Regions from separate parts of the Actinomadura sp. NPDC000600 genome, predicted to be linked through region 3. Evidence: riboswitches for the same ligand, from Rfam matches in the RefSeq annotation. Region 3 holds a riboswitch; each other region holds the start of a gene.
What was found. Region 3 has a riboswitch for thiamine pyrophosphate ahead of thiO (glycine oxidase ThiO). Riboswitches for the same ligand answer to the same signal wherever they lie in the genome.

Region 1 (9,781 bases), on a different contig from region 3:
GGTCACGGTGACCTTGCCGGTCTGGAGGTCGACGTCCACGCCGGTCACGCCGGCGATCTGCTCGACCTCCTCGGTCACCGAGCTCACGCAGTGGCCGCAGGTCATCCCGCTGACGGTGTAGGTGGCGGTGCTCATCGTCGTCTCCTTCGGGTCAATTACCCCTAGGGGGTATCTCTTCGGCCTCATGCTGCCATAACCGGATACCTGTGACAACCCCAGGGGGGTATCAGCGATTCCGAGATCCGGGTCACATCGCCCCCAGGGTTTTCCACAGGTGTCCACAGGGCTGTGGACGAACGTTCCGGCGGCGCTGCTCGTCGCGGATACTGAAGCCATGCCTGAGCTACCTGAGGTGGAGGCGCTGGCGGGCTTCCTGCGGGAGCGCGCGGTCGGCCACGCCGTCGCCCGCGTCGATGTTCTCGCCGTCTCCGCGCTGAAGACCTACGACCCGCCGGTGACCGCGCTCGGCGGGCTGACCGTCACCGGCGCGGCCCGGCACGGCAAGTTCCTCGACCTGGACGTCGACGGGCTGCACCTCGTCGTCCACCTCGCCCGCGCGGGCTGGCTCCGGTGGCGCGACGAGATCCCGGCCAAGCCCGTCCGGCCCGGAGGCAAGAACCCGCTCGCCCTGCGCGTGCACCTGGACGACGGCTCGGGCTTCGACCTCACCGAGGCGGGCACCAAGAAGGGGCTCGCCGTCTACGTCGTCCGCGACCCGAAGGACGTGCCCGGCGTGGCCTCCCTTGGCCCCGACCCGCTGGACGACGCGTTCACCCCCGCGGCGCTGGGCGAGATCGTCCACGGCAAGCGCACGCAGATCAAGGGGCTGCTGCGCGACCAGAAGGTGATCGCGGGCATCGGCAACGCCTACTCCGACGAGGTGCTGCACGCCGCCCGGATGTCCCCGTTCAAGATCGCCTCTTCGCTGACCGAGGAGGACGTCGCCGTCCTGCACGAGGCGATCGTCACCACGCTGCGGGACGCGGTGGAGCGCTCGCGCGGCCTGGAGGCGCAGGACCTCAAGGGCGAGAAGAAGACCGGCCTGCGGGTGCACGGGCGCGCCGGCCAGAAGTGCCCGGTGTGCGGGGACACGGTCCGCGAGGTGTCGTTCGCCGACTCGGCGCTCCAGTACTGCCCCACCTGCCAGACGGGCGGCAAACCGCTCGCCGACCGCCGCATGTCCCGCCTCCTCAAGTAGGACCGGGCGAATCCGGCTGTGGGCCCGGCGGTCCGGGCGTATCGTGTCGCGCGTCGACCGCGGTGATCGCCTTCTCAGGAGCCGCCATGGGATACCCCCCGCCCCCACCAGCCCCGCCCGGCGGCCCTGGTCGCGGCGCTCCGCCGCCGCCCTACGGCGCGCCTCCGCCCGGCGGCGCGCCCGCTCCTCCGTACGCGCCTGCCGCCCCGCCTCCCGGCTACGGATATCCGCCGCAGGCCCCCGGCTACCCGCCGCAGCAGCAGGGCGGCTACCCGGCGCCGCAGCACGCCGGCTATCCCGTGCCCCAGCACCCCCAGGTCCACCACCAGCGGCCGCCGCAGCAGCCCGCCGACCTGTACGGATCGCCGATCCTCGTCTACGACCAGCCGGCGCAGTTCTTCTCGACCGAGGCGAACTACACGATCTGGAGCCCGCAGGGGCAGCCCGCGGCGTACGTCCGGGAAGAGGGCGTGAGCGGCGCGAAGAAGGCCCTGCGCGTGATGAGCCAGGGCAGCCAGACCAAGGCAGAGCGGAAGCTGTCGATCCTCCGGCCCGACGGCATGCCGTACTTCCTCTTCTACAAGCCGTACGGGTTCATGGGCACGCCCATGATGCAGGTGCTGACCCCGCAGGGCGGGCTGATCGGGCACCTGCGCAAGCGGGCGATGCGCGGCTGGGAGATCCTCGACCCGCACGAGCGGCAGCTCGGCTACTACGAACTGCTGGGCGGCCGGATCACCGACTGGCGGCAGCAGGAGATCGCCCGGATCCAGCGCGGCTTCGCCGGGATGGGCGAGTTCCTGTCCCAGATGTTCACCGGGGCCGACCGGTACGTCCTGCGCATGCACGTCCAGTTGCAGGAGCCGATGCGCACGCTCGTGCTGGCGTGCCCCCTCGCGTTCGACACAGCCGTCTCCCAGAACCGCAGCATCGGCGGCCTGCTCTGACCCCGCCGCTCCGGCGGGCGGGGGCGGGGGCGGGAACTGAGACGCGTCAGGCCCCGGCGGGCGCCGGGGCCTGACTCAGTGGGTCGCGGACGGAGCCGGAACGGGGATGGCTCGTCCGCCGGGTTCAGCGGACCTTCGGGACGTTCCCGAAGACCGGGCCGATCTGGCTCCAGCGGTGCAGCTGGCAGCCGTCATCGCGGGTGAACGTGGTGTCGACCTGCTTCCCCTCCCAGGTGCCCTTGACCGTGGCGATCTCCGGACCGCCGTAGATCTTGGTGCACATCTGGTCCTTGGGGACGGGTTTGAAGGGATCCTTGACCTTGGTGAGGGCCGCGCAGGCGCCGGCCGCCTGGGGATGGTCGCCGCCGGGCGGGCCGCAGGTCAGTCGCCAGGTCTTGGCGGGCGCCTCCTTGGAGGCCTTGACCTGCACGGTGAGTGTGTCCGCCGGTGAGCCGGACGGCTGCACGGACGTCGTGCCCGAAGGCGCTCCGGCGGGGTTTCCGTTTGCCTGTTCGTCGCCGCAGGCGGCCATGGACAGGAGCAAGGCCAGCCCGGGCGCTGCGAAAAGGAGCGTCCGATACCGCATGCGTGATTCGACGCAGGGGGGCTTCGCGCGGTTCCATGGGGGGTGTGATGAATTTCGGGGAAGACGTGCCGGCCGTGGTCGCCGCGGAGGTCCCGCAGGACGGCTACCTGCTGGACGTCCGCGAACAGGACGAGTGGGAGGCGGGCCACGCGCCCGAGGCGGTCCACATCCCCATGAGCCGGCTCGGCGACCGCGCCGGGGAGATCCCGCGTGACCGGGAGGTCTATGTGATCTGCCGGTCCGGGGCGCGGTCCGCGCAGGTGACGGTCGCGCTGAACCAGGCGGGCTGGCTGGCGCGCAACGTCGGCGACGGCATGCACGGGTGGGCCCGGGCCGGCCGCCCGATGGAGGGGACCGGGGACGGCCCGCCCTTCGTCGCGTGATCTGACCGGCCGTCGAGTGATCTGACCCGGATGCCCCCTTTTGGGGCGTGACGGGCGGTTGTACGATCGGGCCTGACCGATAACCGCGGGAGCTCGGGCCACAGCCGGGCTGAGAGGGCGGCCTCCAAGGCGTCGCCGACCGCATGAACCTGTCCGGGTAATGCCGGCGTAGGGAGTGTGTCCCGTGACGTCCGACGTCGAAAAGCGCCCTCAGGACGAGCGCGTCCGCGACGAGGTCCCGTTCACCCTCGACGAGCCCGCCCCCAAGGTCCTCGGATTCTGGGACCAGAGCGCCTTCTGGGGGAACCTCGGCGTCAGCCTCCTGGCCTTCTCCGGCGCCTACACCGTCCTCGCGCCGGACGCCGCCGGCCGGCCCACCATCTCGATCATGGCGGGCATCGTCGCGATGGCCGTGGGAACGGCACTCGGCGGGCTGATGCTCGGCCTCGCCGCCGTCCCCGGCGCGCGCACCGGCCAGCCCGCGATGGTGCTGCTGCGCGGCCTGTTCGGCGCGCGGCTGTCGTACGCGCCGACCGTCCTCAACATCGCCCAGCTCGTCGGCTGGGGCACGTTCGAGCTGATCGTCATCGCCGACGCGGCCCGCGAGCTGTGGGACGGCGTCCCCCGCTGGGGCTACGTCGTCGCGGCGGGCGCGATCACGACCGTGCTGACGGTGTGGCCGCTCGGCTCGGTGCGGCTGCTGCGCCGCTACGTGACCGTCGCGGTGGCGATCGCGCTCGTCTACTTCTACGTCCGGCTCGTCCGGGAGCCGCTGCCCGACCTGAACCAGGGCTCGTGGGGCGGGTTCTGGGTCGGCGCGGACGCCGCGCTGGCCGTGTCGATCTCCTGGGTGCCGGTCGCCGCCGACTACACCCGGCACGCGCGCACCGAGCGCGGGGCGTTCGGCGCCGCGGCCGTCGGCTACTCCGTCACGCAGATCGTCGCCTACGTCCTCGGCCTGCTCGCGCTCGCACTGGTCGCGGGCGACTCGGGCAAGGTCTTCGACCCGTTCCTGGGCGCCTCGCTGGGCGTGGTCTTCTTCGCGGTGTTCGTGCTGCGGGAGGCCGACCAGTCGTTCGCCGACACCTACTCCACCGCGGTGTCGATCCAGAACCTGTTCCCCCGGGCCGACCGCCGGGTGCTGAGCGTCGGGCTCGGCATCCTCATCACCGTGCTCGCACTGGTCCTGGACATCGGCGACTACGCGGGCTTCCTCTCGCTGATCGGCTCGGTGTTCGTGCCGATGCTCGGCGTCCTGGCGGCCGACTTCTTCCTCGGCCGCGGCCGGGACCGCGCCGGCTGGGACGTCTCGCGGACGGCGCCGTCCCGCTGGGGCATGATCGCCGCATGGGCGGCGGGGTTCGTCGTGTACCAGCTCGTGAACCCCGGCACCGTGGCCCGCTGGACCGAGCTTTGGTCCGGTGTCCGGGACGCGCTGCACTTCACGCCGCAGACCTGGATGAGCGCCTCGCTGCTGTCGTTCCTGGTGGCAGGGGTCGCGGCCCTGCTCATCGGCAGGCTTACCAAACGGTAAGGTTTGGGTCGGCAGCAAGTTCCGACGCAAGTTGCCCGGCGGTACGCCGGAGTGCGGTGGCACGATGACAGACGTGTATCAGCACGTGCACGATCCGATCGCGCGGGCCGTCATCGAGAGCGCCGCGGACGCGATCGTGGCCGTGGACCAGCGGCACCGGGTCACCGTGTGGAACCCGGCGGCCGAGCGCATGTTCGGCTGGACGGCCGCCGAGGTGATCGGCCGCGTCCCGCCCATCGTCCCGGACGAGCTGAAGGCCGAGCACAACGCCGTCCAGGAGCGGCTCCTCACCCGGCGCGGCGGAGAGGGCGAGGCCGACGGCGGGCAGATCTCGATCGCGACCCGCCGCTTCCACCGCGACGGCCGGCTCATCGACGTGCGCATCGACACGAGCCTGCTGAAGGACCCGAACGGCACGCTGCTCGGCTGGGTCGGGGTGTACCACCCGGTCGAGGACGACGAGATCCTCCAGCACCGCATGACCGAGCGGGCCCGGCTCGTCCGGCGGCTGAACGACATCGTCGCCGACCTCGGCGCCGAACTCGACCTCGCCGTGGTGCTCGACCGGATCACCGCCGCGCTCATCGAGCTGACCGGCGCCGACGCCGGCGGGTTCGTCAAGATCGAGGGCGAGCGGCTGCGGCTGGTCAGCATGTCCGGGCTGCCGGAGCGGATGCGCGGCAGGTCGGCCGAGCTGCGGCCGAGCCTGGTCGGGGAGCTGCTGCGGTCGGGCAAGACCGTCAAGCTCGCGACGGGGGAGCGGCGCCTCGGCGACCTGATCTGGTCGGAGCTGCCCGGCCTGCACACGATCGCGCTCGGCCTGTCGTACCTGCAGAACCGGCCGTACGGCGCGCTGTACGCGCTGTTCTCCGGGCGCAAGGTCGGGCACACCGAGCTGGAGCTGCTGGAGCTGCTCGCCGGGCATGCCGGGGTCGCGGTCGGCAACGCCGTCGCCTACGCGGAGGTCGTCCGGCAGCGGGCGCACGAGCGCGCCGTCATCGACTCCAGCGCCGACGGCATCGCCGTGCTCGACCACGACCTCGTCGTCCGGCACTGGAACCACGCCGCGCACACCCTCACCGGCATCCCGCCGGAGGACGCGCTCGGCCGCCCGCTGCCGTTCGACATGCCCGCGCTCGGCGAGATGCTCACGTTCCGCCTGGAGTCGGGGAGGTGGCTGAACGTGCTGGCCGCCGAGATCGAGGAGACCGGCGAGCTGGTCGTCGACTTCCGCGACGTCTCGGAGGCCAAGGCGCTGGAGGAGGCCAAGGACCTGTTCCTCGCCACGACCAGCCACGAGCTGCGGACCCCGATCACGGTCGTGCAGGGGTTCGCCTCCACGCTGGTCAACCGGTGGGACGAGCTGACCGACACCGACCGGCGCGCCGCCGTCGCCACCATCGCCGAGCGCGCCCAGTCGCTCGGCCGGCTCGTCGAGCACCTGCTGCTCGGCTCCCGCGCCGGCGCCGACGAGCTGGCCGTGGCGATCGAGTCGTTCGACCTCGTCCGCGTCCTGGAGGGCGTGGTCGCCGGGTTCCGCTCGCTGTCGCCGCTGCACCGGGTGGAGCTGGACATCGACCCGGAGCTGCCGCCGTGCCGCGGGGACGCGATGGCCACCGACATCGTCCTCGGCCAGCTGCTGGAGAACGCGTTCAAGTACTCCCCGGACGGCGGGACGGTGCGCGTCCGGGCCCGCTGCGAGGGCCCCGACATCGTCGTCACGGTCTCCGACGAGGGCATCGGCATCCCGCTCGGCGACCATGAGCGGATCTTCGAGCGGTTCGTCCAGGGGGACGCCGGGGACCGCCGCCGGTTCGGCGGGATCGGGCTCGGCCTGTACATCGTGAAACGGCTGACCGAGGCGCAGGGCGGCACGATCTCCGCCCATCCCGCGGGACGTGAGACATCTCACATAGAGTCCGTTCAAAAGCCGCTTAACGGGACGATGGCGGCAGAACCGGCCGATATGGAACGAACCACTCGGCTACTGGCCGTGAGCGAGGGGCGCGGACCCGCAGGTGGCGCGCGGGCGGGCGAGGGCACGTGCATGCGGCTCGTGCTGCGCTCGGCCGGCTGATCCGGCGCCGGCTTACCGCGCGGACAGTCCGTCCCTGGTGGCCCGGTGAGACGGGCGTGACCAGGGCTTTCGGCGGTCCCGGCGGCGGGCAGGCTGGGTTGGTGCGGAGAAGTGCGGCGGCAGCGGGGTGTGATGGACGAAACGCGTGTGCGAGGAGTAAATCCGCCGTTGGCTGGATAGGTCCTTGGTTGGTCGCCGTTTGGGGACGAGATTCCGATCCGGGGGTGATCACCGTGACCGGACGGCCGATGACTCGTTGTGCAGGTGGTGAACTGAACCGTTCGGGTTTCCGGCCATGGCCATCAGGGCATTTCGGTCGTACCGGAAGAGCGATGACGGGACTCGTCCGAGAGAGCGGAGCATCGGGGAGGTGAGGGCGTCGAGCGTCGTACTGCTGCCACACGCACCGTCCAGCGTCGCGGTCGCCCGCAGGCGCCTCAGCTCTGAGCTGGCCGACTCGGGCGTCTACGACTCGATCGTCGACGACGCCAGCGTCATCATCAGCGAGCTGCTCAGCAACGCCCTGCGGCACGCGCGGCCGCTCCCGTCCGGCCAGGTGAAGGTGTGCTGGCTGTGCCGCGGCGACCTCCTCGAACTCGAGGTCAGCGACGGCGGCGCGATGACCGAGCCGCGCCGCGGTCCGGGCACGCTCTCCTCGCTCGGCGGCAGGGGGCTCGGCATCGTCGAGGCCCTGTCCGAGGGCTGGGGGGTGCGCCACGAAGACGGCACCACGACGGTCTGGGCCGTCCTGAGGGCGCCCAGGACGCCCGGCGACGAGCGGATGGCCGCCCCCGCCGGGATGCACGCCGTCGCCCCGGATTTGTCCGCCTTTCCGGACCTGCTGGACGAGCCCGGAGAGGACCTTTGTAACGGAACCAGGAGTGAAGTGGCTCCGAGCCGGGCATATCCGGCATAGAGCGACCCTGCCTGGAAGGAACCCCGCCCGACCTTGTATGGTCCTCTGCAACGCCCGGGCGATGTCGTGCCCCCGTCGACATCGCGGGCGTTGTCGGTCCTTCCCGGCGCCGCGCGCCTTGAGCCCCCGGCGCCGGGAAGGGCGCTAAACCCCCACTTCGCAGGGCATCGCGGTGCCGTTCTCGCGCCCGCCGCCCGACCCCGTCGACCCCGGATGCCCGGATGCCTCCGGCCGTCCGGAGCTCAGATCTCCTCGCGCAGGATCGGGCAGGACATGCAGCGAGGGCCGCCGCGCCCCGTCCCCAGCTCGCTGCCGCTGATCCGGATGACCTCGATCCCCGAAGCCTCCAGCTGCGCGTTGGTCTCGATGTTGCGCTCGTAGGCGACGCACAGGCGCGGGGCCACGGCGAGCGTGTTGTTCCCGTCGTCCCACTGCTCGCGCTCGGCGGTGACCGGGTCGAGCCCGGTGTCGATCACCTTTAGGTGGTCCAGGCCCATCGCGTCGGCCGCGGCCTGGAGGAACGGGCGCGGCTCGGCGACGCGCAGGTCCCCGTCGGCCAGCGTCACCGTGTAGGCGGTCAGCGAGTGCGCCACCGGCGGGTACATCACGACGGTGTCGACGTCGACCATCGTGCAGACGGTGTCGAGGTGCATGGTCGCGCGCTCCTGCGCGATCGGCACGGCCAGCACGGTGTGGGCGAGCCCGGCCCCGATCACCTGGCGGGCCAGGCGCTCGACGCCCGCCGGGGTGGTCCGCTCGCCGGTGCCGACCGCGATCACGCCCGGCCGCAGGAGCAGGACGTCCCCGCCCTCCAGATGCTCAAGGGAGGGGGTGTACACCGGCTCCACACCGGCGAACCTCGGGTGGTGCGCGTAGATCAGGCCGGTGAGGGCCGACTCGCGCCGGCGCGCCTCCATCGCGAGGCTCGTCACCGCCACGCGGTCGCCGATCCAGGTGCTGTTGTCGCGGGTGAACAGCAGGCCCGGCAGCGGGTCGACGATGAAGTCCTGCTCGTCCATCAGCCGGTAGACGAGGCCGTGCCCGGCCTTCAGCTCCTCGTGCGCGAGCCCGGCGATCAGCGTGTGCGCGAGGTTCTCCGGGTGGAGGCCGCGCAGGTGGTCCTCGACGACGCGGCGGAGCTGGTCGCCGAGGCGCAGGTCGACGATGGCGTCCGCGATCGCCTGGTCCCGCGCGGCCTCGTACTCCAGGGCGTCCTGGAGCAGCTCCGTCACGTACAGGACCTCGACGCCGCGTGACCGCAGCGCCTCGGCGAACGCGTCGTGCTCCTCCTGCGCCCGGCCCGCCCACGGGATCGCGTCGAACAGGAGCTTGTCGCTGTTGCGCGGGGTCAGCCGCTTGAGCTCCGCGCCGGGGCGGTGCAGCAGCACCGTCCGCAGCCGTCCGACCTCGCTGGTGACCCGGTGCTCGTGTGCTGTCTTCGCTGCCGTCACCCTCCGCAGTCTAGGCGGCGGAGGCCGTGCCACCATGCAAGGGTGATCGGCAGGACCGCGGCGCTCCCCCTCCACCTCACGTCGGCGACGATGCTGCGCGTGTCCGCCGAGGGGGTCGCGACCGCACTGGTCCTGACCGTCCAGGCGCGGACGGGCCACGCCGCCACCGCCGGCTACCTGCAGACCGCGATGACGCTGCCGTACGTGCTGAGCGGGCCCGTGATCGGGAACGCGCTGGACCGGGTGGCGCGCCCCCGCCGCGGCGCCCTCGCCCTCGCCGCCTGCTACGTCGCCGCGACCGGGCTGCTGCTCGCCGTCGCGGGACGCTCGCCGCTCGCCCTCGCGCTGGTCGTCGCCGCCGTGATCGGCTGTACAGAGCCCATCGTCGTCGCGCTGACCAGCCTCCTGCCGCGGTTCGTCCCCGCCGACCGGCTCTCGCGCGCGTACGGGCTGGAGGCGTCCAGCTACAACCTCGCCGGGATCGCCGGGCCCGGCCTCGCCGCCGGCCTGGCCGCCATGGCGGGCGGCCGGTACGCCGGGACCGCCGTGGTCGCGGTGGGCCTCCTCGGGCTCCTGACCTTGCCGTTCCTGCCCTTCCCCGGCCCCTCCGCGACCGTGGACGACGCCGTGCCCGGGCCGGCCGCCGTCGAGGCGACGGCGGACACGGGCGCGGTCGGCGGTCCGGCGGC
Region 2 (9,781 bases), on a different contig from region 3:
TGGACGAGCGGATCGTCGCCCGCGACACCGCCGCCGCCGGCATCTCGGTCCGCACGGGATGCTTCTGCAACCCCGGCGCCGGCGAGGCCGCCTTCGGCATCCCCGAGCCCGCCCTGCGGAGCGCCGCGCACCGGCGGACGCGGACCCTCGACGACTACCTCGACGTGCTCGGGCTGCCGAGCGGCGGCGCGGTCAGGGCGTCCCTCGGCCTCGTGTCCAACGCCGCCGACGTGGAGCGCCTCGCCGGGTTCCTCGGCGCCGCCTACGCCGACCGGGAGCCCGACCGGGCCGGGCTCAGGCCCCGCGAGCGCTGCTGAGGGCCGGTCAGGAGCCCGCGCTCTCGACGACGGCGGCCCAGTCGGCCAGGAGCGCCTGCGCGGCGTCGGCGTCCGGCCCCTCGGCCCACAGGTGCGTCACGGCCTCCGCCGGGTCGGGCAGGACGAGGACCCAGCGGCCGTCGCCCTCGACCACGCGGACGCCGTCGGTGGTGTCGATCGTCCGGCCCGCCGCCGCCTCCACGACATGGCGCATCACGCTGCCCTTGGCCGCCCACGGCGTCGGGACGGAGCGGCGCAGCAGGTGCGCGTCGGGGATGCGGCGGTCGATCTGCGACAGCGTCAGCCGCGTCCGCGCGACCAGCCCGACGAGCCGGACGAACGCCGCGATCCCGTCCACGGTGCCGCTGAACTCGGGCATCAGGAACCCGCCGCGCCCGTCCCCCGCGAAGACCACGCTCGGCTGCGCGGCCGCCTTGGTCAGCACGTCCTGGGACGTGGAGGTCCACTCGACCTGCACGCCGTGGAACCGGCACACCTGCTCGGCGACCCGCGTCGTCGTCACCGGCAGCGCCACCTTGCCGCCGCGCCGCTCGGCCGCGACCAGGTCCAGCATCACCAGCAGGGCCCGGTCGTCGCCGACCAGCTCGCCGTTCTCGTCCACCAGGGAGATCCGCTCCCCCACCGGGTCGAACCGGACGCCGAACGCGGCCCGCGACGACGACACCAGCTCGCCGAGCCGCTCGAGGTCGCGCATCCGCTCGGCGAGCGTCTCGGTCGGGTTGGCCTCGTCCAGGCCGGCGTTGCGGGTGAGGACCTCCACGCCGACCTTGCCGAGCAGGTTCGGCAGGACGAGCGAGGCCACCCCGCCCGCGCAGTCCAGGACGATCTTCAGCCCCGCCTCGCGGACGCCGCGGATGTCGACGCGGCGCAGCAGGTCGCGGGTGTAGGTCTCCACGACGCGCGGCGGGTAGGTCAGCTCGGCGATCTCGCCGGGGAACGCGCGGCGGTACTCCTGCCGGCCGAAGACGCGCTCCAGCTTGCGCTGCGCGCCCTGGGAGAGGTCGGCGCCGTCCGCGTCGAGGAACAGGATGTCGACGCCCTGCGGGTCGCCGAGGGTGGTGCGGATGTAGATGCCGCCGACGCTGTCCTCGCGGCCCGTCTCGAACCGGGCGACGGTCAGCGGCGTCGCCTCCAGGTCCTGGACGTTGATGGCGCTGGCGGTCAGCGCGCTGTTCACGGCGCGCTTCAGGGTGCGGGCCGCGCGGGAGACGTCCCGCCCGGTGACGACCGTCGAGCCCTTCTTCAGCGTCGTCGCGTAGGCGCTGGCGAGCCGGACCGCCAGCTCCGGGGTGATCTCGACGTTGACGAGGCCGGACACCCCGCGCGGCCCGAACAGGTTGCGCTGCCCCCGCGACTCCCAGATCACGCTGGTGTTGACGACGGCGCCGGCCTCGATGGTCTTGAACGGGTACACCTTCACGCCGCTGGACACGTACGCCTCGGCCTCGATGACGCACTCGTCCCCGATGACGGCGCCCTCCTCCACCCGGGCGCCCGCCATGATGTCGGTGTTCTTGCCGACGACGCAGCCGCGCAGGTTCGTGGACGGCGCCACGAACACGTTGTCGTGGACGATGGCGCGGTGCAGGAACGCGCCCTCCTTCACCACGACGTTGCTGCCGAGGACGGTGAACTCGCGCAACTCGACGCCCGCCTCGACCTTCGCGTAGTCACCGATGTAGAGCGGGCCCTTGAGGACGGCCTCGGCGTCCACCTCCGCGCCCTCGGCGACCCACACGCCCGGCGACACCTCGAAGCCGTCGAGGTCGATGCCGACCTGCCCGGACAGCATGTCCGCCTGGGCTTTGAGGTAGCTCTCGTGGGTGCCGACGTCCTCCCAGTAGCAGTCGGCCACGTACCCGAACAGGCGGGCGCCCTCGGCGAGGAGCTTCGGGAAGACGTCCCCGGACCAGTCGACCGGCTCGCCCTCCGCGACGTGCTCCAGGACCTCGGGCTCCATCACGTAGATGCCGGTGTTGACGGTGTCGGAGAACACCTGGCCCCAGGTGGGCTTCTCCAGGAACCGCTGCACGCGGCCCTCGTCGTCCACGATGATGATCCCGAACTCCAGGGGGTTCGGGACGCGCTTCAGGCCGATGGTGACGAGGGCGTCGTTCTCCTCGTGGAACCGCACCATGTCGGTCAGGTCGATGTCGGTGAGCGCGTCCCCGGAGATCACCAGGAAGCGGTCGTCGCGCAGCGCCTCCTCGGCGTTCTTGACGCTGCCCGCGGTGCCGAGCGGCACCTCCTCGGTCGCGTAGCTCAGCGCCATGCCGAGCTCCTCGCCGTCGCCGAAGTAGTTGCGGATCAGCGCGGCCAGGAACTGCACGGTGACGACGGTCTCGCTGAACCCGTGCTTCTTCAGCAGCCGCAGCACGTGCTCCATGATCGGCCGGTTGACGAGCGGCAGCAGCGGTTTGGGCTGGTTGGCGGTCATCGGACGCAGCCGCGTCCCCTCGCCTCCCGCCATCACGACGGCCTTCATCGGGGGGTCTCAGCTCCCTTCTGGTCACCGGCGGGCGGTCCCGCGCCCGGACCGTCCGCCTCGGGCGGGGCGCCCGGGGGCGGCGCTCCGCGGCCGGCCAGCACCAGTTGCCGCGTCTGCGCCCAGTACAGGACGGCCGCCCACCAGTACAGGCCCGTGCCCCAGCCGGCGAAGGCCCACCCGATGACCCTCGCCGCGGTGGCCGCGCCCCCGTCGTGGTCGCCGAGCAGCAGCAGCGGGAAGGAGTACAGCAGGCACATCGTCGCCGCCTTGCCGATGAAGTGGACCGGCAGCGTGGGGCCGTAGCCGAGCCGCCGCATGATCGGCGCGATCGGCAGGATCGACACCTCGCGGGCGACGAGCACCAGCACCAGCCACAGCGGGATGATGTCGCGGATGGTGAGCCCGACGAGCGTGGCCAGGATGTAGAGGCGGTCGGCGGCCGGGTCGAGCACGGTGCCGAGCCTGCTCGTCTGGTTCAGCGCGCGTGCGAGCTTCCCGTCCAGCCAGTCCGACAGGCCCGCGAACACCAGCAGGCCGAGCGCCCACCAGTCCGCCTCGGCCAGCACGAGCCACAGGAACAGCGGGACGCCCAGGAGCCGGGCGAGGCTCAGGATGTTGGGCACCGTGAAGATCCGGTCCTGCGGGGCCTCCTGCAAAGTGCTCACCGACCCGTTCGCCTCCCCTGGTCCCCTTGATCCTGACCCTATCCGTAAGGGGTGGAAAGCCCCCCGGCGGCGTCCGGGTCGGAGTCGGGAGGGTCCCGGCGAACGTGCGCTACCGGATTCCCGCCGGGGCTCGCGTCACGCCCGGTGCGGCGCCGCGGCGTCCGCGAGCGGCAGGACGGCCGTGACGACGAACCCGCCGGACTCGCCCGGCCCCGCGTCCAACGTCCCGCCTACGCTGCGCGCCCTCTCGATCATGCCGAGGATCCCGAAGCCCTCGGGCGGGGCGCCGGACGGGCCCCTGCCGTCGTCCGCGACCCGGACGACGAGCCCCGCGCCGTCCCGCTCCAGGCTCACCGTCGCGCGCTTCGCGGCGGCGTGCTTGACAACGTTGGTCAGGGCCTCCTGGACGATACGGTACGCCGCGACGCCCGTCTCCGGCGGCAGCGTCCCGACGTCCCCGTCCCGGAGGTCGACGTCCACGCCGCCGCCGCGCGCCGCGCGCACGAGGTCGCCGATTCCGTGCGGGCCCGGCAGCGTCGAGGGGGCGCCCACGTCCGTGCCGCGCAGGACCTGGAGGGTGCCGCGCAGCTCGGTCCTGGCGTCCCGGCAGGTCGAGGCGATGGACGCGAGCGCGTCGGCCAGCTCGTCCCGGTCGAGGGGCCGGTCCCCGCGCACGAGGTGGGCCGCCGCGCCGGCCTGGACGCCGATGAGGGTGATGCTGTGCGCGAGGAGGTCGTGCAGGTCGCGGGCGATCCGCAGGCGCTCCTCGGCGACCCGCCGCCGCGCCTCCTCCTCCCGCGTCCGCTCGGCGCGCTCGGCCCGCTCGGTGATCGTCGCGAGCCGCGCGCGGTGCACCCGCCGCACCTGGACGGCGATCACGACCGACACCACGGCCTCGATGACCGCGATCTGCTCGCGCAGCGAGCCGCCGCCCGCCCGCATCGCCATGCCGACCACGCACACGGCGAGCAGGGACGCCGCGACGCCGAGCACGACCCGCACCCTGCGCCCGAGCACCGCGTAGGCGAACAGGGCGACGACCTCGGCCGGCACCAGCGCGTGGTGCTGGTACTGGGCGAGGTGGTAGGGCAGTACCAGGACCACCAGCGCCGCCAGGCCCGAGGCCGGCCGGCGCCGGATCACCGCGAGCGGCACGTGCGCCGCCACCAGCAGGAGCGCGCCCGGGGCGTCCAGCTCCCGGACGCCCGGCCACAGCACCGCCGCCGCGGTCGCGGCCACCGCCAGCACCGCCGCCGCCGAAGCGTCCTTCACCGTCGCGTCGACCCGGGGCACCGTCAGCACGCGATCATTCTCCCCCACGTGCGCGCGACCCGCGCAGCGGTCCTCGCCCGCGCGGACGATCTTTCGCGCCGGGCCCCGTGCGGCGCCGCGGGGCCGCCCTATAGTTCTGCAAACCCCGTCACGAAGGGCCGACAGTTGTCCGTCCCCCCGCCCGCCGTCCCCCCGCCCGGACTACGGATCACGCTCGGCGCGCGAGCGTACCGCCGGCCGCTCGGCCTCCTGCTCGCCGCGCTCGCGGTCGGCGCCGCCGCCCTGCCGGCGGCCCGCTCCGGCCTCGGGTCCTGGGAGCCGGAGAGTGCCCGCGGGGCCCTGCTGCTGTGCGGCGGCGGCTGCCTTCTGGCCTCCCTCGCCGCCGTCCTCTGGGCCGTCCGCCTCCACCTGACCCGCCTCGTCGTCACCATCGACGCGGAGGGTGTGGTTCTCCGCCGAAGCGGGCCGGAGGCGCGCGTCCCGGCCGGAGCGGTGGACGCGGTGGGGATCAGGTGGCCGGTAAGCGACCCCGTGTGGACGCTCTGGCTCGACCCGGAGCGGGCGCCGGGCGTCGAGGCCGTCGCCCCGGTGGACGGGAAGGCGGTCGCCCTGCTCAGGGACCGGACGCTCCCCTCCGGATGGCTCCAAGCCGTGCGGACCGCGACCGCCGAGACCCTCGGCGCGGCCTGGCGCGTCGTCGACGACGAGGGCGAGGAGGTCCCGCCGCCCGCGGCCGGCGCCCTGGCCCGTGCCCCGCAGATCGCCGTGGACGGCAGGGGCCGGTACCGCGACCGGGACGGCGGCGCGGTCCTCGCCGTGGCCTGCCGGCGGCGCGGCCGGAGGACCGTCGTGCTGCGCGACCCCCACGCCGCCGCGCTGCTGGTGGTCCGGGGCCCCTCCCGGTTGCCGGGCCGCGACCGCGTGCGCGTCCTCGACCCCGCCGGGCGCACCCTCGGGTTCCTGCGCGGCCCGCGCGAGCCGTCCTTCCACACCGCCGGCGGGATGCTCCTCGGCAGCACGCGCGAGACCGGCGGCGGCCTCGTCGTCACCGGCATCGACGGCCGGCGCTCGGCCGCGCTGGGCACCGGCGGCGAGGGCGACCGAGACGAGGTCCGGCTGGAGCGGTCGCCGTCCGCCCCGGACCCGCTCCGCACCCTGGCCCTCGCGCTGCCGGTCGCGTTCCGCCCGGGCCGCCGCTAGCCGGGCGGCCGGAGCCGGTCAGATGACGGGCTTGACGTCCAGGATGGGCGTCCCGTCCACGGCCTCCATGTCGCGGACGCGCAGCCGCCGCCCGCTGACCTGGAGGATCTCGACCGGATGCAGGCCGACCGGATTCGGCCGGTCCGGCGAGCGGGTCGCGAACACGCCGGTCTCGGGGTTGGCCGGGTCGTTGCGCGGCCGCGTCCGCAGGACCTCGCGCGACGCCTGGTGCAGCCAGGTGAGCACGATGATCCGGTCGCCGGGGCGGAGCCCGTCGAGGGCGGCGCGGTAGGCCGGTTCGAAGACCAGCCAGGCCTCGGGGGCGCCTTCGGTGCCCTGCTTCGGCGCCGCCGCGCGGTCGGTGAGCGGCGAGGAGACGTGCCCGACCGGTGTGAGCGTGACTTCCCTGTCGACGTGGGACATGCCGCGATCTTCCCAGAGGCTCCGCGCGGGCGCGTTCTACCCCGCGGACGGCGGTTGCGGCAACGGGGGCGGCGCGGGTTAACGTCGGGGACGACAGATCGCGGGGGTCCGGCGAACCGGGCTGAGATAGCGGCTGGGACGGCCGCTGACCGCATGAACCTGACCGGGTAATGCCGGCGTAGGGAGAGATCGAGTCGTCATGACCGAACCTGTGGTTCCAGCTGCCCGCAAGACCTACCTCCAGGGCTCGCGCCCGGAGCTCCGGGTCCCGATGCGGGAGGTGGCGCTGACCAACGGCGACGTCGTCGTCCTGTACGACACGTCCGGGCCGTACACCGACCCCGACCAGCGGACCGACGTGCGCCGCGGGCTGCCGCCGCTGCGGGAGGCCTGGATCGCCGAGCGCGGCGACACCGCCCCGTACGAGGGGCGGGCGGCGCGCCCCGAGGACGACGGGCGCCGGCCGTCGCCCACCGCCTTCCCCGGGGGCGCGGGAGGCCTCCCGCAGGCCGACGGCGAGGGCTCCCTGCCCCGGCGGCCGCGGCGCGGCACCGGCGGCGCGGTGACCCAGCGGGCCTACGCGCGGCGCGGGGAGATCACGCCGGAGATGGAGTTCGCCGCGCTGCGCGAGGGCGTGGCCCCGGAGGCCGTCCGGGACGCGCTGGCGGCGGGGCGCGCGGTGCTGCCCGCCAACGTCAACCATCCCGAGATCGAGCCGATGGTCATCGGACGCGACTTCCTGGTCAAGGTCAACGCGAACATCGGCAACTCGGCGGTCGCGTCCTCGATCGAGGACGAGGTCGAGAAGATGACGTGGGCCACCCGCTGGGGCGCCGACACGATCATGGACCTGTCGACGGGGCGGGACATCCACACCACGCGTGAGTGGATCCTGCGCAACTCGCCCGTGCCGGTGGGGACCGTCCCGCTGTACCAGGCGGTGGAGAAGGTCGGCGGCGACCCGGCGGAGCTCACCTACGAGGTGTTCCGCGACACCGTGATCGAGCAGGCGGAGCAGGGCGTGGACTACATGACCGTCCACGCCGGGGTGCTGCTGTCGTACGTCCCGCTGACGGCGCGGCGCAAGACGGGGATCGTGTCCCGGGGCGGGTCGATCATGGCGGCCTGGTGCCTGGCGCACCACGAGGAGAACTTCCTCTACACCCACTTCGAGGAGCTGTGCGAGATCTTCGCCGCCTACGACGTGACCTGGTCGCTCGGGGACGGCCTGCGCCCGGGCTCCATAGCGGACGCCAACGACGAGGCCCAGTTCGCCGAGCTGCGCACCCAGGGCGAGCTGACGCGGATCGCCGCGCGGTTCGGCACCCAGGTGATGAACGAGGGCCCCGGGCACGTCCCCATGCACAAGATCAAGGAGAACGTGGACCTGCAGCAGGAGTGGTGCGACGGGGCGCCGTTCTACACCCTCGGGCCGCTGACCACCGACATCGCGCCCGGCTACGACCACATCACCTCCGCGATCGGGGCCGCGATGATCGGCTGGCACGGCACCGCGATGCTCTGCTACGTCACGCCGAAGGAGCACCTCGGGCTGCCGGACCGCGACGACGTCAAGGCCGGCGTGATCGCCTACAAGATCGCCGCGCACGCCGCGGACCTCGCCAAGGGCCACCCGGGCGCGCGGGCGTGGGACGACGCGCTGTCGGAGGCGCGGTTCGACTTCCGCTGGGAGGACCAGTTCGAGCTGTCCCTCGACCCCGGCACCGCGCGGGCCTTCCATGACGCGACGCTCCCGGCCGCGCCGGCGAAGACCGCGCACTTCTGCTCGATGTGCGGCCCGCACTTCTGCTCCATGAAGATCACGCGGGACGTGCGGCGGTACGCGGCCGATCGCGGCCTGGGCGACGAGGAGGCCCTCGCCGCCGGGATGCGGGAGAAGGCCGAGGAGTTCAAGGCCTCCGGCGGCCGCCTGCACCTCCCGGTCTCACCCGCCGGGAGCTGACCGGCCGGAGGGCCGGAGGGGCGCCGCCCGGGGCGCCGACGGGCCCGCCGCGCACCGTGCGCGGCGGGCCCTGGCAGGTCAGGGCGCATCCCGGCGCGGGGGCGCGGCGGCGGCGCGGCTAGGATCGAAGGACCGTTCCAAAGCCGCGGATCCCTCCGATAGCCGCAGGCCCGCTCCACCCGCCGGAAGGATCGACGACCCAGGTGACCAGCGACGACACGCCGAAGGCGCGTGCGGTGCGCGCGGACGTGCGGCGCAACCGCGCGCGGCTGCTCGCCGCGGCGCGGGAGACCTTCCAGAGCCGGGGCGCGGGCGCCTCCCTGGAGGGCGTCGCGCGGCTCGCGGGCGTCGGCATCGGAACGCTCTACCGCCACTTCCCCACCCGGCAGGACCTCCTGGAGGCCCTGCTCGCCGACGTCTACGACGGGCTGGCGGCCGCCGCGCGCGACCTGCTGGACTCCCCCTCCCCCGGCGAGGCGCTGCTGGCCTGGCTGCGGACGTTCGTCTCGGAGGTCACGGCGTTCCCGGGGATGGCGGCCTCGGCGGTGGTGTCGCTGCGCGACCCCCGGCTGGAGGACTCGGGCTCCCGCACGGCGATGTTCGAGGCGGGCGCGGCGCTGCTCGCCCGCGCGCAGCGCGCCGGGGACGCGCCCGCGGACGCCGCGTTCGGCGACGTGCTGGGGCTCGCGGGCGCGATCGCGACGGTCGCCGAGAGGGACCCCGGCGCCGCCGGCCGGATGCTGTCGCTCGCCGCCGCCGGAGTGGTGCCGGGCGGCGCGCGCTAGGACCGGCCGATCGCGGCGGTCAGGACGTCTCCGGGTCGGGCAGGACGCGGCGGGGACCGCGCGGGGCGTCGGCCCGCCGCCGCCACTCGCGCGGATAGCCGACCGACACCTCGATGTGCGGGACGCCGTCGGTCCAGATCGTCCGGGGGATGTGCAGGTGCCCGTACACGACGGAGACCGCCCCGAACCGGCTGTGCCAGTCCGCGGTCCGCTCGGTGCCGCACCACTGGGCGAACTCGGGGTACCACAGGACGCGGGTGGGTTCGCGGACGAGCGGCCAGTGGTTGACCAGGACGGTCCTCGTCCCCGGCTCCAGGGCGGACAGGCGCCGCTCGGTGTAGTCGATCCTGGCGTCGCACCAGGCGTCCCGGCCGGGATGCGGATCGGGGTGCAGGTAGACCTCGTCGGTGCACACGACGCCCGCCTCGTGCGCGACCTTGAGGGCCTCCTCCTTGGTGGACGTCCCGTCCGGTCGGAACGTGTAGTCGTACAGGATGAACAGCGGCGCGACCGTGACGGCGCCGTCAGGTCCGTCCCAGACGGGGTAGGGGTCCTCGGGGGTCAGCACGCCGAGGCCGCGGCACATGTCGACGAGCCGGCGGTAGCGGGCCTCGCCGCGCAGCTGCACGGGATCGCCCTTGACGGTC
Region 3 (9,781 bases):
GGCCCGGTCGGGACGCCCGCCTACATGGCGCCCGAGCAGATCGAGGACGAGCCGGTCGGGCCGCCCGCCGACGTGTTCGCGTGGGGCGCCACGATGGTGTTCGCCGCGACGGGGCGGCCGCCGTTCGGGACCGGGCCGAGCGCGGCCGTGATGCGGCGCGTGACGTCGCGCCGGCCCGACCTCGGCGACATGGAGGGCCCGCTGCGCGAGCTCGCGGCCCGCTGCCTGGACAAGAACCCCGCCGCGCGCCCGACGGCGCCGCAGATCGTCCGGGCGCTGCGCGAGGGGCAGGCCCCGGCGCCGAAGCCGCGCCCGACGCGGATCCCGCGCTACCGGTGGCGGATGATGGTCGCGCTCGGCGCCGTCGTGGCGGCCGGGTTCCTGCTCGGCGTCCTGGTCTGAGCGGCGTCCCGGTCCGAGCAGAAGGGCCCGTCACCAGTGCGGCGGGCGGTCCTCCAGCAGGCGCGAGTCGTCGTCGCCGCCGGCGCGCCACTCGCCCCACCCGGTGTCGGTGTCGTCGGACGTCTGGTCCGGCAGGATCTCCAGGTCGTCGTCCAGCTCGACCGTGCGGTCGTCGTCGGGTCCCACGCTCATGATCCCCATTGTCGGCGATCCGGCCGGAGTCCGCACCGTGATCCGCGGCAATTCGCACGGATCCGCCCGTGCTGTTCCGATCGTTCCGGTCAGGCCGTGCCGAGCGGCCGGGCGGCCAGCCGGCGCGCGAACTCCGCCGCGGCGGCGCCCGGGTCACCGGCCTCGGTGATCGCCCGGACCACCACGACGCGCTCCGCGCCCGCGGCGAGGACCTCGTCCAGGTTGCCGAGGTCGATGCCGCCGATCGCGAACCACGGCCGCGCGACGCGCTGCGCCGCGACGTACTCCAGCAGCTTGGGGCCGGGCGCGGGACGGCCGGGCTTGGTCGGCGTGGGCCACACCGGGCCCGCGCAGAAGTAGTCGGCGCCGGGCTCGGCCGCCGCCGCCGACGCCTGCTCCCCGGAGTGCGTCGACCGGCCGATCAGCATGTCGCCCCCGACGATCTCGCGGGCGGCGGGCACGGGCAGGTCGTCCTGGCCGAGGTGCAGCACGTCCGCGCCGACGGCGTGCGCGATGTCGGCGCGGTCGTTGACGGCCAGCAGCGCCCCGTGCCGCTCGCACGCCGCGCGGAACACCTCCAGGTGGGCCGTCTCCTGCCGGGCCTCCAGGCCCTTCTGGCGGAGTTGGACGATGTCGACGCCGTTCGCGAGCACGGCGTCGAGGAAGGCCGGCAGGTCCCCCTGGCGCTCCCGCGCGTCCGTGCAGAGGTAGAGGCGGGCGCGGCTGAGCCGGGCGCGCAGCGCGACGGCGTGCTCGGACGGGAGATGCCTGGACACGGCCGGGGAACGTCCTTTCGACAGATGATCAAGGGATCGCGCGCGTGCTGACCTCCCGCGCGCGACCCCGCGATCGTGTCACGTGCGTCGTACGGCGCCGGAGGCGGCCTAGAAGGCGAGCGCCTGGGCGCGGCGGCGGACCTCGGTCCCCCGGTTCTCGGTGAGCGCGTCCACCGGCGTCCCCGGCAGCGTGTCGTCGGCCGTGAACAGCCACCGGATCGTCTCGGCGTCGTCGAAGCCGGCGTCCGACAGGAGGGTCAGCGTGCCGGGCAGACCCTTCATGACCTGGCCGTCCTTGATGAAGGCCGCGGGGACCATCGGCTCCCCGCCCCGGCGCACCGCGAGGATGCGGTGCTCGTGGATGAGCTGCTTGATCCGGTTGGGCTTGATCCCGAGCCTGTCGGCGGTCTCCTTGAGGGTGAGCCACTCGCCGGCCAGGGCGTCGGTGCGGGGGTCCAGTGCGCTGTCAACGGTTGCGTGCATCTGCGTCACGCCCCCTTGCTACCACGCCTTCGGAAGACTCAAACCCGGTGCGCAGCCGTTACCCTCCATCGCCGATCGCTATCCGCGAACGGCCTGCCGGACGGGCACGTCCGGGTCGGCGATCGCCTCCGGATCCACGGGCGTCCCCGCCGCGATCACCCGCCGCGCCTGCACCAGGTCGCGGGGCCGGTCGACGGTGAGGACCGCGTCGAGGCGGTCGCCGGTCAGCCACACCAGCGCCCACTTGCGGCCGGACGGGTCGCCCCGGCGCACGAGCCGCTCGGACGCCGAGTGGTCGCCCGCGTACTGGACCATGCGCCCGAACTGCTCCGACCAGAAGTACGGGGCGGCGTCGTAGACGGCCTCCCGGCCGAGGAGGGCCAGGGCGGCGGTCTCGGGGGCGTTCAGGGCGGTGTCCCAGTGCTCGACGAGGAGCCGCCGGCCGTACCGGTGCGACCACCAGGCGGCGCAGTCGCCGACCGCGACGACGTCCGGGCGCAGCGCGCCGGGGGCCTCCTCGCCCGCGTAGGTCCGGAACGAGCCGTCGGTCACGACGCCGCGCTCCAGCAGCAGCCCCGAGCCCTCAAGCCACGACAGGACGGGCCTGACCCCGATGCCCACTACCACCTCGTCGGCGTCGATGCGCCCGCCCCCGGCGAGGGCGAGGCCGCCCTCGCGCACCTCGGCGACCTTGACCCCGGTCCGCAGCTCGACGCCGGCCTCCGCGTACCAGGGGGCGGTGAGCGCGCCGACCTCGGGCCCGACCGCGCCCGCCAGGGGCGTGTCGGCCGCCTCGACGACGGTGACCGCGCAGCCCTTGCGGGCCGCGGTGGTGGCGACCTCGGCGCCGATCCAGCCCGCCCCGACGATCACGATGCGGGCGCCCGGGACGAGCCGGGCGCGCAGGTCGCGGGCCTCGTCGATGGTGCGCAGCACGTGCTGGCGCCCGTCCCCGGGCAGGGTGATCGGGGCGGCGCCGGTCGCGATCACCAGGCCGTCGAAGGGGAGGTCGCCCGCCGTGGAGGCCACCGTCCCGCCGCGTCCGGGCTCGTCCAGCCGCAGACCGGTGGCGCGCTCGCCGAGCAGCAGCTCGCAGCGCAGCGCGTCCCAGTCGGCGTCCACGGTCGTGTCGTCGGACTCTCCCGCGAGGACGGCCTTCGACAGCGGCGGCCGGTCGTAGGGCCGGTGCCGTTCCGCCGACAGGAGGGTCAGCGCGCCCTCGTACCCCTTGCTCCTCAGGGCCTCCACGGCGCGCACGCCGGCCAGCCCACCACCCACGACGATGACCCTGTCCATGGAAGGCCACATTAACGGCCCGCGTTCCGCGGACGGACAGGTGGGTGGACAGGTGTCCAATCAGCCGCCCGCTCCCCCGAGGTCGTAAGGTGGTGACGAGCAGAAACCTGCACAGAACAGAACAAAGCGCGGGAGTCCGGTGCGACCGGGCTGAGAGGGCGGCTGAACGGGCCGCCGACCGCCAGGACCTGATCCGGATCATGCCGGCGAAGGGAGCGCGCATGGAGATAGCGATCATCGGCGCCGGGGTGGTCGGCCTGGCCACCGCCTGGCGCACCGCCGCCGGCGGCGCCGCCGTCACCCTCGTCGACCCCGCGCCCGCGTCGGGCGCCTCCTCCGTCGCGGCGGGCATGCTGACCCCCGTCAGCGAGCTGACCTACGGCGAGGAGCCGCTGCTGCGGCTCGGCCTCGCCTCCCGCGACCGCTACGGCGCGTTCGTCGCGGAGCTGGAGGAGCTGACCGGCCTGGAGACCGGCTACCGCACCGACGGGATCATCGAGGTCGCGTTCGACTCCGACGACCTGCGGTACCTGGACGACCTGCGCCGCTTCCAGGAGCACCTCGGCATCCCCGCGGAGGCGCTCACCGGCCGGGAGTGCCGGCGGCTGGAGCCGATGCTCGCGCCCGGCGTGCGCGGCGGCCTGCTCGCTCCGCGGGACGGATCGGTCGACCCCCGCAGGCTCGCCCCCGCGCTGCTGGCCGCGTGCGAGCGGCTGGGCGTCCGGCTCGTCCGGCGGCGGGCCGCGCGCGTCGTCGTCGAGAACGACGCGGCCGTCGGAGTCGGCCTGGACGACGGCACCGTGATCCGCGCGGACCGGGTGCTGCTGGCCGCGGGCCCGTGGTCGGGCGACGTCGGCGGGCTGCCCCTCGGGACCGTTCCACCCGTCCGCCCGGTGAAGGGGCAGGTGATCCGGCTGCGCACCCGGACGCCGTTCCTGCGGCGGCCTACCCGCGGCCTCGTCCGGGGATCCTCGGTCTACCTGGTGCCGCGCCCGGACGGCGAGATCGTCCTCGGCGCCACGCAGGAGGAGCTGGGCTTCGACACGCGCGTCACCGCCGGCGGGCTGTGGGAGCTGCTGCGCGACGCCCGCGAGCTGCTGCCCGGCATCACCGAGCTGGAGTTCGCGGAGGTCACCGCCGGGCTGCGGCCCGGCTCCCCCGACAACGCGCCCGTGATGGGGCCGACCGCGCTGGCCGGGCTGTTCGTCGGCACCGGGCACTTCCGCAACGGCATCCTGCTCACGCCGGTGAGCGCCGACATCCTGTCCGCGATGCTGCTGGACGGGCCCGTCCCCGAGGTCGCCGGGCCGTTCGCCCCCGACCGCTTCTCCCCCGAGGTGAGCGCATGAAGGTGATCGTCAACGGTGAGCCGCGCGAGCTGCCCGAGGGCGCGAGCGTGGCCGAGGTCGTCGCGTCCGTCACGGCCGCGGCGACGGGCGTGGCCGCGGCGCTGAACGACGAGGTCGTCCGGCGCTCGGCCTGGGAGGCCACGCCCCTGAAGGACGCCGACCGCGTCGAGGTGCTGACCGCGGTCCAGGGAGGGTGAGGATGGACACGAGGAACAGCGGCACAGGGAACACCGGCACCGACGGGCTGGTCATCGCGGGCGAGGAGCTGGACTCGCGGCTGATCATGGGCACGGGCGGGGCGCCCAGCATGGCGGTGCTGCGCGAGGCGCTCACCGCGTCGGGGACCGCGCTCACCACGGTCGCGATGCGCCGGGTGGACCCGGCCGCGCGCGGCTCGGTGCTGGACGTGCTGGCCGAGTGCGGCATCCGGGTGCTGCCGAACACCGCCGGCTGCTTCACCGCGGGCGAGGCCGTCCTGACCGCCAAGCTCGCCCGGGAGGCGCTCGGCACCGACTGGGTCAAGCTGGAGGTGATCGCCGACGAGCGCACGCTGCTGCCCGACCCGATCGAGCTGGTCGAGGCCGCCGAGCAGCTCGTCGACGACGGCTTCACCGTCCTGCCCTACACCAACGACGACCCGGTGCTGGCGCACCGGCTGGAGCAGCTCGGCTGCGCCGCCGTGATGCCGCTCGGCTCCCCGATCGGGTCGGGGCTCGGCATCCGCAATCCGCACAACATCGAGCTGATCGTGGAGCGCGCGAACGTCCCGGTGATCCTGGACGCGGGGCTCGGCACGGCGTCGGACGCCGCCCTCGCCATGGAGCTCGGCTGCGACGCGGTGCTCCTCGCGACCGCCGTCACCCGCGCGCAGTCCCCGGCGCGGATGGCCGCGGCGATGCGGCACGCGGTCGAGGCGGGGCGGCTCGCGCGGCTCGCCGGACGCATCCCCAAGCGCCGCTACGCCCAGGCGTCCTCCCCGTTCGAGGGCCTGGCGACGTCGTAGCGACGCTAAAGACCCACCTGTAGAAATATTCGCTAGACCTGAAATGTCGGGCACCACAGACTGAATCCGTCCACCGGAGCCGCAACCGCGCGAAACGCTTCGGTGTCGGTGGAAACATCCCCTACCTAAGGTGCGTGACATGCAGCAGGAAAGCGGCGCGCGCGTCGACAAGCTAGCGGTGGCGGCGGCAACGGTCACGGTGGTGTTCTGGGCCTCGGCCTTCGTCGCGATCCGCAGCGCGGGCGACGAGTACAGCCCCGGCGCGCTCGCCCTCGGCCGCCTCCTTTCCGGGACGGTCGTGCTGGGGGCGCTCTGGCTCGTCCGGCGCGAGGGCCTGCCGCCCAAGGCGGCCTGGCCCGGCATCGTCACCGCGGGCCTCCTGTGGTTCGGCTGCTACATGGTCGTGCTGAACTGGGGCGAGCAGCTCGTGGACGCGGGCACCGCCGCCCTCGTCGTCAACATCGGGCCGATCCTCATCGCGCTGCTCGGCGGCTGGCTGCTGAAGGAGGGCCTGTCGTCCCGGCTGGTGCTCGGCATGGCCGTCTCGTTCACCGGCGCCGCCGTCGTGGGGCTGTCGATGTCGGGCGAGGGCCGCTCGTCCGTCGGCGGGGTGCTGCTCTGCCTGGCGGCCGCGGTCACCTACGCCGCGGGCGTCGTCGCCCAGAAGCCGGCGCTGAGGCACGCGTCGTCGCTCCAGTTCACCACCTTCGCCTGCGCGATCGGCGCGGCGGCCTGCCTGCCGTTCTCCGGGCAGCTCGTCTCGCAGGCCGCGGACGCCCCCGCGGGCGCCACCCTCAACATGGTCTACCTGGGCGTCTTCCCGACCGCGCTCGCGTTCACGACCTGGGGGTACGCGCTGGCCCGCACGTCCGCCGGGAAGATGGGCGCCACCACCTACGCCGCGCCCGCCCTCGTGGTCATGATGTCGTGGCTGTTCCTGGACGAGGTCCCCGGCCTGGTCACCCTCGGCGGCGGGCTGCTGTGCCTCACCGGCGTGGCCGTCTCCCGCAGCACGCGGACGCTCCGCCGCCGCGTCCCGCCCGTCGCTCCCGCACCCGCCGCCCCGGAGGAGTCGCCCTCCGGACTCGTCGATGCTCATACTCGCGACTGATGAGATCCGCGGGGATTCCCCCGTAAACTCGCATCGATGGACACGACGGTTGCTGATCCACTCGTCGGGCGGGTGCTCGACGGGCGCTACCGCATTGAGTCCCGCATCGCCCGCGGCGGCATGGCCACGGTCTACCTCGCGCGCGACCTCCGGCTCGACCGCATCATCGCGATCAAGGTGATGCACGCGGGGCTCGCCTCCGACGAGGACTTCGTCGCCCGCTTCATCGGCGAGGCCAAGGCGGCCGCGGCGCTGTCCCACCCGAACGTCGTCGCCGTCTACGACCAGCGCACCGACGGCGAGCACGTCTACCTGGTGATGGAGTACGTCGCCGGCCGCACCCTGCGCGACGCGCTGAACTCGCTCGGCAGGCTCGGCCCGCGCGCCGCCCTGGAGATCATGCAGCCGGTGCTGGCCGCGCTCGGCGCCGCGCACCGGGCCGGCCTGGTGCACCGCGACGTCAAGCCCGAGAACGTACTGATCACCGAGGACGGCCAGGTCAAGGTCGCCGACTTCGGCCTCGCGCGGGCCGAGACCGCGAGCAAGATGACCAAGACCGGCATGATCATCGGAACGGTCGGCTACCTGGCGCCCGAGCAGGTGCTGTCCGGCAACGCCGACGTCCGCTCCGACGTGTACGCCGCCGGGACCATGCTGTTCGAGCTGATGACCGGGCGGCTGCCGCACCAGGGCGACACGCCCCTCGCCGTCGCCTACAAGCACGTGAACGAGACGGTGCCGCCGCCGTCGAGCGTCGTCCCCGGCATCCCCGCGCGGGTGGACGCCCTGGTCACCGACGCCACGAGCCACGACCCGGCCCGCCGCCCGCAGGACGCGAACCAGTACCTGGCCGAGGTCGCCGAGGTGTTCGGCGGCCTGCCGCGCGACTTCGACCGGCGCGTCGAGGAGTCGTCCCGCAACGCCACGAGCGTGCTGGAGGCGCCGCCGCCCGCCCACGGCCGCACCGCCCTCCTGGACGCCGACACCATGGCGCCCGAGTACGTCCCGCGCCCCACCCGCACCGACCGCGCGATCGGCGCCCTGACCGGCCGCTACGTCATGGTCGCCCTCGGGCTGATCGCGGCGGTCATCCTCGGCTGGGCCGTCTGGTACCAGACGTCCGGCCAGTACGAGCACGTCCCGTCCTCGATCATCGGGATGAAGGTCGCCGACGCCCGCGACCAGCTGGAGTCCGACGGCCTGGACGTGCGCACCGCCAAGGCGGTCTACAGCGACCGCGTCCACAAGGGCGGCGTCGCCAAGTCCGACCCGCCCGCCGGCGCACGCGTCGCCAAGGGCCAGACGGTCACGCTCACGCCGTCGAAGGGCATCACGCCGCGCGAGGTGCCCGACGTCGAGGGCAAGTCCGTCGCCGACGCCAAGAAGACCCTGGAGGACAAGGGCTTCACCGTCGGCCGGACGAGCACCACCCCCTCGCAGACCGTCGCCAGGGGCGACGTCATCAGCACCGACCCGGGCGCGGGCGAGAAGCAGTCCCCCGACGAGCCGGTCGCCGTCGTCGTCTCCAGCGGCATGTCGATGCCCGGCCTCCTCGGCCAGAACGGCGACTCCGCCGCCAACCAGCTGCGCTCCATGGGCCTGAACGTCACCGTCCAGAAGAAGCAGGTGGACGGCAAGCAGCCCGACACGGTGATCAGCCAGGACCCGTCCGAGGGCACCGGCGTCTCCCGCGGCGACGAGGTCACCATCGTCGTCAACAAGCGCGACTGCATCCTCGACGTCGGCGACGTCCACATCGGCTGCAAGGACGGCGACGGCAGCCAGAACGTCCCCGTCCCGGACCTGACCGGCCGCCGCGTGGGCGAGGCCAAGCGCGCCCTGGAGGACTCCGGCTTCCGGGTGAACGTGACGGGCTTCGGCGGCAACACCGTGCGCTTCCAGTCCCCGAACAGCGGCGAGGCCCCGCGCGGCTCCACCATCACGATCGTCCGGGGTCCCTGAGCGGCTAGTCTGAACGCGCCATGACCTCACCCATCAGCCCCGTCGGGGCACACGTGCCCGTGGCCGGCGGCCTCGCCACCGGCGGCCTGAAGTACGCCGCGGAGATCGGCGCCGAGGCGGTCCAGGTGTTCGTCTCCAACCCGCGCGGCTGGGCCCTGCCCGAGGGCAAGCCCGCCGAGGACGCCAAGCTCCGGGACGGCGGCCTCCCCGTCTACGTGCACGCCCCGTACCTGGTCAACCTCGGCTCCCCCACCCCGGAGACGCTGGAGAAGTCGCTGGCGGCCGTCCGCCACTCCCTGACCCGGGGCCGCGCCATCGGCGCCCGCGGCGTCGTCGTCCACACCGGCTCCGCCGTGACCCGGACCTACGACGAGGCCATGGCCCAGATCCGCGACCACGTCCTCCCCCTCCTCGACGAGATCCCCGAGGACGGCCCCGACCTGCTCCTGGAGCCCATGGCCGGCCAGAACAACATGCTCTGCGCCAAGGTCCAGGACCTGGGCCCCTTCTTCGAGCGCCTCGACCACCACCCGAAGCTCGGCGTCTGCTTCGACACCTGCCACGCCTGGGCCGCCGGCCACGACCTGACCGCCCCCGGCGGCGCCAAGGACACCCTCGACGCCCTGGTGGCCGCTGTAGGCGAAGGCCGCCTGAAACTGGTCCACGCCAACGACTCCAAGGACGCCTGCGCCTCCGCCAAGGACCGCCACGAGAACATAGGCGCCGGCCAAATAGGCGAGCCCCCCTTCGCCGACCTCTTCAACCACCCCGCCACAACAGGCGTCCCCTTCATAATCGAAACCCCAGGCCGAGCCCCCGCCCCCCACGCCAAAGACATAGAAACCCTCAAGCGACTCCGTTCCTGATTGCTCTTTCTTATTGCTTTTTCTCCTCCCTCGGGCCTGGCGGCCCTCCATCGTCGATAAAGCGGGCGATCGCTGGCATCGCTTCGTCTCGCCTTGCGGCTCGCTGCTGTGTTTAATGCAGTGCTCTCCTCCTTCGGGCCCTGAGGGCCCTCCATCGTCGAACACTGCGGCGATCGCTGGCATCGCTCCGACTCGCCTTGCGGCTCGCTTCGCGATCAGATTCTCGCAAGCTCGAATCTGCCTTCGGACGCGATCGCGGGCCTCAGGTCGTTGCGTGGTTGCTCTGGCGGCTGAGGTCGTTGCAGGAGTGGGTTCGCTACCCGGCCGCCGCGAGCCCTGAG

Region 1: another riboswitch for thiamine pyrophosphate. It lies ahead of ABWI07_RS25620 (purine-cytosine permease family protein); the one in region 3 lies ahead of thiO (glycine oxidase ThiO).
Region 2: another riboswitch for thiamine pyrophosphate. It lies ahead of thiC (phosphomethylpyrimidine synthase ThiC); the one in region 3 lies ahead of thiO (glycine oxidase ThiO).

What each region holds. Positions count from the first base shown of each region.
Region 1 is NZ_JBEUPD010000018.1:168,229-178,009, forward strand. It holds gene ABWI07_RS25595 (heavy-metal-associated domain-containing protein) at 1-135, opposite strand, end outside; gene ABWI07_RS25600 (Fpg/Nei family DNA glycosylase) at 335-1,198, shown strand; gene ABWI07_RS25605 (hypothetical protein) at 1,285-2,145, shown strand; gene ABWI07_RS25610 (SSI family serine proteinase inhibitor) at 2,270-2,575, opposite strand; gene ABWI07_RS25615 (rhodanese-like domain-containing protein) at 2,779-3,114, shown strand; TPP riboswitch at 3,190-3,306, shown strand; gene ABWI07_RS25620 (purine-cytosine permease family protein) at 3,299-4,648, shown strand; gene ABWI07_RS25625 (sensor histidine kinase) at 4,713-6,725, shown strand; gene ABWI07_RS25630 (ATP-binding protein) at 7,096-7,641, shown strand; gene ABWI07_RS25635 (arginine deiminase) at 7,884-9,092, opposite strand; gene ABWI07_RS25640 (MFS transporter) at 9,135-9,781, shown strand, end outside.
Region 2 is NZ_JBEUPD010000055.1:5,242-15,022, forward strand. It holds gene ABWI07_RS41055 (aminotransferase class V-fold PLP-dependent enzyme) at 1-317, shown strand, start outside; gene ABWI07_RS41060 (mannose-1-phosphate guanyltransferase) at 325-2,823, opposite strand; gene clsA (cardiolipin synthase ClsA) at 2,820-3,491, opposite strand; gene ABWI07_RS41070 (sensor histidine kinase) at 3,627-4,793, opposite strand; gene ABWI07_RS41075 (hypothetical protein) at 4,929-5,963, shown strand; gene tsaA (tRNA (N6-threonylcarbamoyladenosine(37)-N6)-methyltransferase TrmO) at 5,982-6,386, opposite strand; TPP riboswitch at 6,477-6,590, shown strand; gene thiC (phosphomethylpyrimidine synthase ThiC) at 6,586-8,349, shown strand; gene ABWI07_RS41090 (TetR/AcrR family transcriptional regulator) at 8,553-9,134, shown strand; gene ABWI07_RS41095 (metallophosphoesterase family protein) at 9,154-9,781, opposite strand, start outside.
Region 3 is NZ_JBEUPD010000036.1:77,558-87,338, reverse strand. It holds partial or broken gene ABWI07_RS35940 (serine/threonine-protein kinase) at 1-402, shown strand, start outside; gene ABWI07_RS35935 (hypothetical protein) at 433-594, opposite strand; gene thiE (thiamine phosphate synthase) at 684-1,370, opposite strand; gene ABWI07_RS35925 (Rv2175c family DNA-binding protein) at 1,479-1,853, opposite strand; gene ABWI07_RS35920 (NAD(P)/FAD-dependent oxidoreductase) at 1,932-3,149, opposite strand; TPP riboswitch at 3,268-3,381, shown strand; gene thiO (glycine oxidase ThiO) at 3,371-4,498, shown strand; gene thiS (sulfur carrier protein ThiS) at 4,495-4,695, shown strand; gene ABWI07_RS35905 (thiazole synthase) at 4,698-5,501, shown strand; gene ABWI07_RS35900 (DMT family transporter) at 5,641-6,612, shown strand; gene pknB (Stk1 family PASTA domain-containing Ser/Thr kinase) at 6,649-8,574, shown strand; gene ABWI07_RS35890 (deoxyribonuclease IV) at 8,595-9,440, shown strand.